DNA from 3 places in the Paenibacillus sp. FSL H8-0122 genome. Region 2 is predicted to be linked to each of the others. Evidence: riboswitches for the same ligand, from Rfam matches in the RefSeq annotation. Region 2 holds a riboswitch; each other region holds the start of a gene.
What was found. A riboswitch is a leader RNA that binds a small molecule or an ion and turns the genes downstream of it on or off. The one in region 2 is predicted to bind cobalamin.
Positions count from the first base shown of each region.

Region 1: another riboswitch for cobalamin. It lies ahead of NSS64_RS26235 (anaerobic ribonucleoside triphosphate reductase); the one in region 2 lies ahead of NSS64_RS23900 (S-layer homology domain-containing protein).
Region 3: another riboswitch for cobalamin. It lies ahead of NSS64_RS19775 (energy-coupling factor ABC transporter permease); the one in region 2 lies ahead of NSS64_RS23900 (S-layer homology domain-containing protein).

Region 1 is NZ_JBBOTB010000001.1:6,139,325-6,143,506, reverse strand. Features, by position in the region: gene NSS64_RS26235 (anaerobic ribonucleoside triphosphate reductase) at 1-1,874, opposite strand, end outside; cobalamin riboswitch at 2,184-2,414, opposite strand; gene NSS64_RS26230 (MTH1187 family thiamine-binding protein) at 2,755-3,063, shown strand; gene NSS64_RS26225 (sugar phosphate isomerase/epimerase family protein) at 3,112-3,891, shown strand; tRNA gene NSS64_RS26220 (tRNA-Thr) at 3,979-4,050, shown strand.
Region 2 is NZ_JBBOTB010000001.1:5,537,547-5,541,728, reverse strand. Features, by position in the region: gene NSS64_RS23905 (GAP1-N2 domain-containing protein) at 1-752, shown strand, start outside; cobalamin riboswitch at 1,668-1,869, shown strand; gene NSS64_RS23900 (S-layer homology domain-containing protein) at 2,084-4,182, shown strand, end outside.
Region 3 is NZ_JBBOTB010000001.1:4,575,363-4,579,544, reverse strand. Features, by position in the region: gene NSS64_RS19780 (ArsR/SmtB family transcription factor) at 1-763, opposite strand, end outside; cobalamin riboswitch at 903-1,096, shown strand; gene NSS64_RS19775 (energy-coupling factor ABC transporter permease) at 1,482-2,246, shown strand; gene NSS64_RS19770 (energy-coupling factor ABC transporter substrate-binding protein) at 2,246-2,539, shown strand; gene cbiQ (cobalt ECF transporter T component CbiQ) at 2,536-3,324, shown strand; gene NSS64_RS19760 (energy-coupling factor ABC transporter ATP-binding protein) at 3,383-4,182, shown strand, end outside.

The DNA.
Region 1 (4,182 bases), 600 kb from region 2:
GTATCCTCATGGGCATTGCAGGTCGGGCAATTCGTGCCGATGACCCCTTCATAGCCGCAGCCGGAGCAGCGGTCAATCGGATGGTTAATGCTGAAGTAGCTGATATCCTGCTCCAGCGCATATTTGATGATTTTGACGAAGGCTGCAGGGTTGCTCCGGGCATTGCCGTTCAGCTCGACATAGGAGATCGCTCCGGCGTTGCAATATTCATGGAACGGGGCTTCCAGGCTGATCTTCTTGGCTGCGCTCAGTTCATGGTAGACCGGAATGTGGAACGAGTTCGTATAATATTCACGGTCGGTTACCCCAGGAATAGAGCCTAGCACCTTGCGGTCGATCTTCGTGAACTTGCCGGATAGACCTTCGGCCGGTGTTGCAAACAAGGTGATGTTGAGGTTAAGCTCCTCGCTCTTGCGGTCGCAATATTCACGCATGTGGCGGACGATGGCTACAGCCTTGGCGTGAATCTCCATATCTTCGCCGTGGTGCTTGCCGTACATGGCCTTCATGCATTCCGCCATCCCGATGAAGCCCAGTGACAGGCTGCCGTGCTTCAGCAGTTCGCCTACACTGTCATCAGGGGCAAGCTGCTCGCCGCCTTCCCAGACGCCTTCACGCATCATGAAATCGGAGGCTTTGGCCTTCTGGGAAGCCTGAATACGGAAGCGGTGCAGCAGGCCGTCCAGCGCAATATCCATATAGTGATTGAGGTCGTCGAAGAACCCTTCTTCATCAGCAGCGAGGCGGCGGCCGGTTATCGTGCCGTGAGCCAGACCAAGACGCACCAGGTTGAGCGTGTTGAAGGACAAGTTGCCTTTGCCGGAGCAATGGTTGCGTCCGAAGCGGTCGCCGAGCACACGGGTCCGGCAGCCCATCGTAGCGAACTCGGTATCCGGGTCAGCCGGATCGTAATACTGCATGTTCAGCGGAGCGTCCAGGTTGGCGAAGTTCGGATACAATCTGCGCGCCGAGCACTCCGCTGCCTTCAGGAACAGCTCATAGTTAGGGTCACCCGGCTGCTGGTTGATGCCTTGCTTGCATTTGAAAATCTGAATCGGGAACACCGGCGTCTCCCCGCTGCCCAGTCCGTTCATCGTGGCCGTCAGCAGCGAGCTGATCACAAGCTGGCCCTCCGGGGAGGTGCAGGTGCCGTAGTTGATGCTGGTAAAAGGAATCTGGCCGCCGGAGCGGCTGGACATCGTATTCAGGTTATGTACCATACTCTCTGCGGCCTGCAGGGTCTCGCTCTGCGTCTCCTTCAGGGCAAAACGGAAGGCCCGCGGATACTGCTCAGCCAGATCGCTGCGGCTCATCGTAATCTCCCCAAGCTCCGAACACTCTGCGTTCTCCTCGAAATACTCCAGACCTTTGCGGAAGAGCTTGGAGAAGGATTTGGTCACATAAGGAGCCAGGTCATAATCCAGCTTGTTGGCGGATACGCCGCCGTATTGCGCATTCTGCTGCGACTGGAAAATAATCGCCACCAGCGACATCGCCGTCATAATCGAGTTGGGAGGCCGTACGCTGCCGTTGCCGGTGTTGAAGCCTTCACGGAGAAGCCGTTCGAACGGGATGAAGATGCAGTTGGTAGTACCGATGGCGTATTGATCCAGGTCATGTACATAGACGACATTATCCAGGGTAGCCTGTACCAGCTGCGGAGGCATGGTGAAATTGCGGGCATACCATTTGGAGTATTCACTGCCGAACTTGCTCATTTTGCCGGAGAAGCTCTCCCCGTTCAGGTTCGCATTCTCGCGCAGCAGATCCAGATCCCGGCTGTCGATAATATCCCGTCCCAGATGAATGACCTCTTCCAAAAGATCCTCCTGTGCAGCTTGTCCTTCGTTATAACGTTTCTCCAGCAGCGTCATTATATAACTCTCTCCTCTCGGGTATTGTAAGCGTTAAAAAAGCACCCCCAGCCGGGAAGGCCGGAAATGCCCGAATGCATGATGCAAAGATCCGGGAAACGGAAATTTGCCTGTGGTCTGGGTGGAACATACGAGCAGACACAAGGGCGATAGCTTACGCCCGTTCTTGTATATTCCGCAGAGCCGATACCTGAAAATAATCCCCGATCGTCCTCAGGTATCGGCAGCCTCTGACCCGAATGACGGAAGGCTAACTCTGCTATTGCAGGCCGCATACGGACACCTCCCCTGTTCCTCGCAGGAGTCTAAGCGGTGCCACCGAAACAGGCAGGTCTCCTGGCTTCCGGCAACTCCTCCGGCGCCTTCCCGGGGGGCTTATTCCGCCCCTTAGTGGCAATTATCCGGAGAATGCGGCCCTGGGCATCGCACCCTGGGAGCATCCGGTTACAGTGGCGGGACCGCAGCGGTTTTGCACCGCGCTTCCCTATTAAGTCGCACCTCTATTACAAGAGGTGAAACACCCGTTTCTACTATATTTTGTTGTTATCTATTAAAGCTACCGCAATATATTGTGTTTGTAAATGATTTTTTGCAATCCCGCACGGGGAGCGGGTTCGGCGCTTTTACTCACAGCTGATCCACAGTTAGTCCACAGGTAATCCACAACTTTCCTCTGAATCTGCCGTGAATTTTTCATAAAATCTCCGAAAATACGCCACAAAGAATCCATAAATAGAGTGCGTCTAATCCTGGTAATCATTTTGACGGATATTAATAGAATAGAGAGGGTGCAGGTGATTTGTAGCAAGCCTGGCGAAGCGTTACAATAAAGAGGATAAGTAAGAGGCAGGCACATCAGATCATTAGGAGGCAGTTCACAATGGCAATTGGCGAAGTGACCGTTATTCCGGTTGGGACAGGCAGCACCAGTCTCAGCAGCTATGTGGCCGAGATGCAGCGCGTGCTGGAGACGGTGGAGGGCATTACCTATGAGCTTACTTCCATGGGTACGATTATTGAGGGTCCGGTAGCGCGGATTTTGGCTGCGGTAGAAGCGCTGCATGAGTCGCCGTTCACCGCCGGGGCGCAGAGAGTCTCAACCTCGCTCAAGATCGATGACCGGCGCGACAAGACCTCGACCAGCCGCAGCAAGCTGGAATCCGTGGAGCGCAAGCTACAGGGGAAGTAGCGGGAATATAGTATCCAATCAGAAATGACGATAAGGAGCGGATTCTTCATGACAACAGCAGCACAGCAGATCGGAATTCAAATGTATACACTGCGCGACCAGACGGAGCACGATTTCCTCGGCACACTGGCCAAGGTGGCAGAGATGGGATACCAGGCCGTTGAATTCGCCGGTTATTTCGGTGTATCTGCAGGGGAACTGCGCCGTAAGCTGGATGAACTCGGCCTGGCAGCCCCTTCGGCGCATGTAGGTCTGGACTTCAGCAGCCTGGATAAGATGGAACAGGCCTTAGCCAAAGAGATTGAATACGCGGTAGAGCTCGGACTGCAATATATAATCACCCCGTCGGCACCGCTTCCTCCGAACCCTACTATAGAGGATGTAACGAGGATCATTCCATTCCTGGAGAAAGCCTCCGAGATGGTCCGGGCAGCGGGAATGCAATATGGCTATCACAACCATGATTATGAATTCGCAAAAGTTGACGGCAAGGCGGTCATCGATATCTGGCTGGAGCGGATTCCTGCGGAGCATATGCTGGCAGAGTTCGATCTGGGGTGGGTATACAGGGGCGGAGCCCGGCCCGTAGATTATGTGCAACGGTACGCCGGCCGTGTTCCGCTGGTTCACATTAAGGACTTCGGAGCAGACAATGAGGAGACTGATCTCGGAAAGGGAGAGGTCGATTTCCGGAGCGTCTTCGAGATCGCGGAGCAGAGCGGAATTCTCTATTATATTGTGGAGCAGGAGGCCTATGAGGTATCTTCTCTTGAGAGCGCTAAGCTTGCACTGGATTATTTCCGCGGGCTGGGGCTGATGCAGGGCTGATGACACGGCAGCCAGCGGAAAAAGGGGTTGCGTTTTCCGCTGGAAGAGTTATAATATTTTTTGTTTGGCAGATGCAAACGTCTGTAAGCTGGTGTAGCTCAGGGGTAGAGCAACGCACTCGTAATGCGTAGGCCGGGGGTTCAATTCCCTTCACCAGCATCTTTACAAAGTCGATAGTGGCGCGGGTTTCCGGGTTTTTGGAACTGCGCCTTTTTTCTATGCAAGCATCAACATCTACCATTCTTCTAACCTTTAGTTAAGTAAAGTGGGGAGCATAGGGTTGGATGCTAG
Region 2 (4,182 bases):
GCGGAAATGCAGGAACTGGTGGGAGTAATGGCGGTGATGCAGGGAGCGGCGGGAACAGTGATGGAGGGGCAGGAAGCGGAGAAGCGGGAAAGAATAACGGCGTTAAGCTGGTGTTCAGCTTCACTGATGCGGCGGAATGCTCCGCCTTCAAGCCGGAGCGGATCAAGGTGGAGTCCGCCAGCGGCGTTACGGACTACGAGGTTAAGGCAACGGTTAGCAGTTGCCAGGTTGAAGCAGGCGCCGGAGCGGACGGCGGTGCGAGTGGTAAGGCAGGCGCCGGAGTAGACGGCGATGCGAAGGGTGAGGCAGGCGCTGGAATGGACGGCGCTGCGAAGGGTGAGGCAGGCGCCGGAGTAGACGGCGCTGCGAGCGGTGAAGCAGGAGCCGGAGTGGACGGCGGTGCGAGCGGTGAAGCAGGAGCCGGAGTGGACGGCGATGCGAGCGGTAAGGCAGGCGCTGGAGCGGACGGCGGTGCGAAGGGTGAGACAGGCGCTGGAGCGGACGGCGGTGCGGACAGTGAAGCCACCGCCTCTCCAGCGGCGGCGGGGACTCCTCCGTCACGCGTATACGAGGTGACGGTGGAGCTGGCAGCAGGCGCGAAGCTGGCGGCAGGTGATATGATCACCGCCGGAGGCTACACGCTGAAGCTGGCGGCAGATCCGGGCAGCGCCCCGGAGGTCCCAGCCACAGCCGCGCCTAGTGCGGAACCCTCTGCTTCCGCAAGCCCGGAAGCAGACACGGATGCAGAATAAAGCAGCGGCAACAAGCTGGCTGTTTACATTTTTTAACTAGTGCGATCGGGTAACATTACCTTCAGAGATAGGTGTACTCTGTACAACTAAAAACAGTGAAAAGAAGGGCAGACCTATCCTAACTGTATTCCATACAACTAAATTTGCCCGAATGGGCGAAAAGCCGGATACAGAAGCATTTTAGGTGCACGAAATACAGCTAAAAGTACATTTGGCGGTAAATCAGACGATTTAGTTGTACAGATTGCATTTAAGCATACAGTGTGCACCTTCGTCGGGGTACGGCAGACCCTCAGCAAGCGAGGGGGTTAAATTAAAGGCTAATTAGTTTAAACCTGATGATCGGCTAGCGGCTCATCCTACGTTACCTTAGCGTAGTGCATTTATTAGTGCTCCGGCAGGCTGGAATATATGGAATGTAGCAGATAGGTATGCTGGTGTCCGTAAGTAGCTAATCTATCGCACTTTGTACACTAGAATCAGGCATATTGGAGCTTATATGGCGTTCTGTTGTATTCGGTACATTAGATTTTGGAAATTCGGCCCGGCGGAGGGTTCTTTGCCACAATCGATTGTATGAAATGCAGCAGAATGCGTTATCGGCCGCTTTTACACCAATTCTAATGTACATAATACAATCGCCTGCTGCCGCTGTCTCCGCTAGTACCGCCAACGTCTTAATTAACCAGCAGAAGAACGACTCCATAGTCCTGAATAGTACGATGTGCCGGGGTAGCGGGCATGTGCTGTTCAGGATTTTTTGGTGCGGGCTGGCCTGGGCGAGGCCTTGGGGTGGCTGTGGCTGTAATAGAAATAGCTGGTCTATAGACATACAGGGGAATAGTAGCTATGATTGTTTCAGAATATTAAAAATTTAATAAGCTTTGGGAAAAGGTGCGGATGTCTAAGAGACCGTACGCTGTTGCCGGCAGATGCTGGCAGGGCTATGTCTAATAGAGGAATCTGCTTAAAAGGGAAGCCCGGTGCAAGTCCGGCGCGGTCCCGCCACTGTAAGTACGGAGCAACTCCTGAGGAGCCACTGTCTGTTAATGGGATGGGAAGGCGGGGGAAGCGGTGAAGTATGAGCCAGGAGACCTGCCTTTTTCGTTGTTGTTTCTATTCTTCGGGGGTAAGAATGTGGAAGCAGATGCTGATATTGGCGAGGGCTGTATATGCTGTATTGTATGTAATGCGGGAGAGCAATCGGCTCCTTCAGCCGCCCTGTATTGTATTCTTCCCCGGCCGCCCTGCACAGGGCGGTCTTTAGGTTGCCGCTCTATTTGCGTAAGGAAGCAGGATTCATCCATTCTATTTCAGGAAAGAGGTTAGTTATGAAGAACCACTCTCTATCATCCAGATTCACACGGCTGGGACTAGCTGTCATTATGCTGTTCGCACTGCTTGGAGCAGCCGTAGTCCCGTCAGGACAAGCTGCTGCTGCACAGGCAGGCGGGACTTCCGCACCCGCGGTATCCGCTCTGCCCGCAAGTGAAGCAGCCAGCGTAACCGCTGCGGTCTATGCTACTGCGGAGTTCATGCTGAATAACGGAGTCCAGTCGGACTGGCAGGCGATTGGCCTTGCGCAAGCGGGCTACAAGGTTCCAGCCGGCTATCTGAAGACGCTTGAGGGCAAGGTGGCTGAGGCTAAGGGTGTTTTTGCCAGAGCTACGGACTATGCCCGGATCACGCTGGCTGTTAAGGCACTGGGCGGCGACCCGGCGAATGTGTCAGGCTATAACCTGATCGAGAAGCTGTACAATAACGATAAAATTACGGGCCAGACGCTGAATAATCCGGTCTATGCACTGCTGGCTCTGGATTCCGGCAGCTATACGATCCCGGCCAATGCGAAATGGACACCGTCGAAGCTGCTGGCAGTGATTCTGGCGAAGCAGAACCCGGACGGCGGCTTCACCCTGACCACGGGTGCGAGTGATCCGGATATGACAGCGATGGTGCTGAACGCACTGGCTGGACACAAGCAGGAAGCAGCAGTGAATGCTGCTGGTCAGCGGGCGGCAGCCTGGCTGGCTAAGGCACAGGATAAGAACGGCGGATATGGCGACAGCAGCGAGAGTGTAGCTCAGGCCATCATCGGTCTGTCTGCCTTCGGCATTGATCCTGCAGGAGCAGATTATACGAAGGGTAATATCAATCTGGTCAGCAAGCTGCTGAGCTTCAGCGCAGAGGGCGGCGGATTCGCCCACACTGCAGGCGGCAGCTCCAATCCGCTCTCTACAGAGCAGGCGCTGGAGGCTTTGGTAGCGTACAAGCTGTTTGGAACAGGCGGTAAGCTCTTTGACTTTAGCGGCACACCAGTGAAGAATCCTCAGGTAAGTGTCTCCGTTACTGTTGAGGGTCCAAATGGAACCTTGGCTGAAGGCAGCGTATACGCTGGAAATGTGCTTACGGCACTGGACAAGACAGCAGCAGCCAAGCGCCTGGCCCTGGTCAATGAAGCAGGCAATTATGTGACGGGGATCGGCGGCGTGACTGCGGGTACGTTTGGCGGATATGATGGCTGGATGTATGTAGTCGCACGCGGCGGAGCATGGATCTATCCAAGTGTAGGTATGGGTGACTTCATGCTGGAGGAGAATGACCGCATTGTGGTCTATTATGGCGGGGACAACACGCAGGTGGTTGATGCCGTAACCGTGACTCCCGCACAGCCGCAGCCTGGACAAGATCTGAAGGTGCAGGTGAACCAGAAGCAATGGGTCTGGAATGAGGCGACCTTCACCTCCGATCCGGTAACCTCACCGGCAGCAGGCGTACAGGTAACCATCGGCGGCAAAACAGCAGTTACAGATGCTGCGGGTGTGGCTGTTGTGGCCGGAGGTCTGCCGGCGAATAAATATACCCTGACGGTTACGGGATATCTGAAGGATAAAACCCCGGCAATCGTCCGTCATACGGTCCCGGTAACCGTGGCTTCTGCTGCGGCGGACCGTCCGGCTTTTGCCGATGTGAAGTCGATCTCGCCTTGGGCGCTGGAGTCGGTATACACGGCGTATGACCGCAAGCTGATGAACGGTGTGAGTGAGAGCAGCTTGCTGTTTGCACCGAAAAAGAATATTACCCGTGCTGAATTTGCAGCGCTGCTGCTGCGGTTAACCGGGAACGAGCCGTCTGCGGCGTCTTCTGCTGGGGCCTTCAGTGATGTTAAGGCCGGTACATGGTATTATGGAACAGTGAACCGGGCGAAGGAGCTAGGAATCATTAGCGGTGTGACGGCCAAGACGTTTAAGCCGGACGGGCTGGTTACGCGCCAGGATATGGCTGTGATGATCGTTAGAGCTTTTAAGCTGGATTCGGCATCAGCCGGAGCAGGAGCAGGGGCCGGTACATTCAGCGACGAAGATAAAATTAGCGACTATGCATTGTCCGCTGTCCGTACGGTGACGGGACTTGGATATATGAGCGGAAC
Region 3 (4,182 bases), 960 kb from region 2:
GATCCAGGGTGACCTCCGACAGCTTTTGCCCATCCATGAAAGTGCCCGTCTGAGTAATCCGCAGCTGCTTGAGCAGGCCGTATTGATTGGTGAGTGCAGGCCACCAGGCCGGGGTGTATTTTCCCGGATTATCTCCGTAGTCACCGGGGCTGGTCCAGAAGCCAAGCGATTGTCCGTTCAGTGTGAAGGTAATATCCGACGGCCAGTTGTTGTTGACCGACGGGGCTTCGGAGGCGATCTCCATCGTGATGGCAAGCTCCTCCGGCTGCTGGCTCGACAGCAGGAAATTCGGGATTTTATACTCGACGAACCCCTTGCCGAACCAGAGAATCCCGGCGTTCACGCGCTCCTGGTCCCAGAAATAACGGGGATCGTCAAAGTGCCCGATGACCCTCTCTGTCGTAGACAGTCCACAGGTAGGCTCAATCTGGAAGTCGGAATAATGCCCCACCGGAATGTCCTTGCGGTACCCCCTGCGCGGAGTCCGGGCTTGTCCCGGAAAAACAATCTCAGCCCCGTCGGCGGCCAGTGTACAGATCTTCTGCAGACCGCTTTTGCCGGGAGCCATATGGCTGCGGATCAGCCCGGCGGCTTCGAGCTTGCGCACATGCATGGTCATAATCGCACTGCTGAGCTTGAGGGCTGCGGCCAGCTCCTTCACGTTCATGGGCTTCTCGGACAGCAGCCGCAGCATATGCAGGCGCACGGTACTGGACAGGGCCTCGTACACGGGCAGGGATTGTTCGGTTAGATCAAGTTTCATCGGATGCCTCCACGTTCAGGTTATATAGTTAATAATTATATTACTCAAATAAAATTTCTACAAGCCATGATTGGCTTCAGGACAGCTTTTCCAATTTATATCACAGACACGCTAAGCCCGGTCCGCTATGATGTGAGATGAATTAGCGATGAAACAAGGTGCTCTTGCCGGAAGCGGCAAGGGATAACAGGGAATCGGGTGCAACTCCCGAGCGGTCCCGCCACTGTATGGAAGAGCTGCACTTCATGAGGTCACTCGGGAAGCCCCGGGGAAGACGAAGTCTGCGGCGCCTGTATTCCAAGCCAGGAGACCTACCTTGTCGACGCACACCACGACTCTACGCGGATAGGAGCGGTGTACGGATAGGTTAATGAGAAGAGGCGTTCTGCCCTGATGGACCGGAGGAATCTTGGAATCTTAGAGATGACCCCCGGCTTACAGCTGCGGGATACAAGGACACGGCCCATAGTGATGGGACGATGAGAAGCACCTTGTTTCGCTTGGCTGCGTGCAGCGCGCTCTATCGAACTTGCCTGCGTACATACACTCCCACCCTTTAGGGTGGGTTTTTTGGAATATAAGGATTTTTATGCTTCACGCTATAAATCATCCTTATATTCCTCGCTGAAACGTACCGTCCTATAAAAGGACGGCAAAGATGTTTCCACTTGGGCTTTAAGATCTGTAATGGGAAAACAACAAACATGGAGGGTGACAAATGAAAAAGCACAGATGGTGGAGCTTTGCGGCACTGGTTGCCGGATTTACGGTGTACTTTATGCTGAATGAACCGGGGACGGCCCGGGCAATGCACATTATGGAAGGATTCCTGCCGGTAGGCTGGGCGGTGTTCTGGTGGGCGGCGTTTATCCCGTTTTTTGTGCTCGGAATCTTCAAGCTGAAATCCATGACAAGGGAGAATCCGGAGCTGAAGCTGCTGCTGGGTCTGGCCGGGGCGTTTACCTTCGTACTGTCTGCGCTCAAAATGCCTTCCGTGACCGGAAGCAGCTCCCACCCCACGGGTACCGGACTTGGTGCTGTTATGCTGGGGCCGCTGCCTATGAGCGTAATCGGCTCGATTGTCCTGCTGTTTCAAGCGCTGCTGCTGGCGCACGGAGGGATTACTACGCTCGGGGCGAATGCGTTCTCAATGGCGGTGGCGGGTCCTTTTGCCGGATATGCAGTGTATAAGCTGATGATGAAGCGGCCGGACCGTGAGAAGCTGGCGTTGTTCTGTGCGGCTGCGGTGGCTGATCTGAGTACGTATGTAGTGACTTCCTTTCAGCTGGCGGTGGCTTTTCCGGCGGCGGATGGCGGCGTGCTGGCTTCTTTTCTCAAATTCGGGGGCATCTTTGCCGTGACGCAAATCCCGCTGGCCATCAGTGAAGGGCTGTTGACGGTACTGCTCTGGAACTGGCTGAAATCGTATAGTCCGAATGAATTGTCGCTTCTGAAACGCAAGGTGAACGGAGGAAGAGCCTAATGAGCAATAAATGGAAAAATGGGTTGATGCTGCTGGTTGTTATTCTGCTGGTTATTCTGCCGCTGCTGCTGGTCAATGGGGAATTCGGCGGGGCCGATGATGCGGCTGAAGGTGTGATTACCGAGATGAATCCTGACTATAAGCCGTGGTTCAAGCCGCTGACCGAGCTGCCGGGTGAGACGGAGAGTATGCTGTTTGCATTGCAGGCAGCGATTGGTGCCGGTGTGATCGGTTATACCTTGGGGCTGCTCAAGGGCAAGCAGGGCGGGACGAAGCAGCATAACAGCAAGTGATTCGGAGGATTGACGTTCTCTCCTACAATAATGCTCTGCGCCAGTTATCCCCGATGTGGAAAAGCTCGTTCGCAGCCCTGATGCTCCTGCTCTCTTACACTGTACATCCGGTACTACAGGCTGCAATCACCCTATGGATGATGTCCTGGTGTGTATTGCAGGCCCGTATTCCCTTGCGTGCTTATGGCATGCTGTTCGGCACAGCGCTGCTGTTCTATGCGCTTAGCGTACCGGCGCTGCTCGTGGAATTCGGGCATCCTGCTGCGGGAGAGGCAGGAATATTCCCGCTTCCGGGACTGAATCTGCCGGTATATGTCACAGCGGCGGGACTTCAGCGGGCAGGGGAGCTGCTGGCCAGAATCTCTGCCTGTATGAGCTGTTTCTTTTTCCTGATGTTCACTACTCCGTTCAGTGAGCTTTTGCAGGTGCTGCGCAGGCTGCGGATGCCGCAGATTGTTCTGGAGCTGATGCTGATTATGTACCGCTTCTTATTCCTGCTGAGTGATGCAGCGCATGGGCTGCTGCTGGCCCGCAGGCTGCGCGGAGGCCGTAGAGGCTATAAGGCGAAGCTGCGTGAGACAGCGGCTATGGCAGGAGCGCTGTTCGGCAACACGATGCACCGGTATAACGGACTATCGCAGGGGCTGCTGGCCCGCGGATTCACCGATGAGATTATTCTCCCGCCTTATACGGCGCGTCCTGTGCCGCGGCGCTATGCTGTCCAGGCGTATGCCGGGATAGCAGTGCTGGTGCTGGCGCAGCTCTGGCTGTGGACGCGGGGGTGAAATCATGCGCAAAGTACAACAACTTCCGATCGGCCAAATCATATTAGAGGAGCAAGTGATGGATATGGAATATAGTCTGGCTTGTGACGGAGTGGTGTTCCATTACCCGGATACGAGGGAGCCTGCACTGCATGAACTGACGTTATCCATCCCCGCAGGAAGCAAGACGGCGGTGCTCGGTCATAACGGTTCGGGCAAATCGACGCTGTTCCTGCATGCCGTCGGCATTCTGCGCCCGCAGCAGGGGACGGTTATGCAAGGAGGGAAGGCGTTATCCTACTCCAAAAAAGAGCTGGCCGCTCTGCGGCGGAAAGTGGGCCTGGTCTTCCAGGACCCCGAGCAGCAGCTGATCCTCAGCACTCCGCTGGAGGATGTGTCTTTCGGGCTGCGCGGCAGCGGCATGGCTGAACCGGCTATCGCTGCGCGCTGCCGGGAGGTCATGGAGCTGCTGAATCTGACTGATCTGGGCGATAAACCGATTCACCAGCTTAGTCTGGGCCAGAAGAAACGCACGGCACTCGCCGGTGTACTGGCTATGGAGCCGGAGCTGATTCTGCTGGATGAGCCGACCTCGTATCTGGACCCGTTATCGGAGCAGCAGATGCTGAAAGGGCTTGAAGCCATACATGATAAAGGGACAACCGTAGTTATGGCTACGCATGATATGGACCTGGCCTACCGCTGGGCGGACTGGATTATTGTGCTGGAGCATGGAAGATGCCGGGCGGCGGGGACGCCGCAGGAGATTTTTGCGGGACGGGAGGAGCTATTGTCCATCGGGCTGGGATTGCCGCTGCTGGCTGATCTATGGTTCAGCCTGCCAGCCAGCCTGACCGCAGGGCAGAGCGCTCCCCGCAC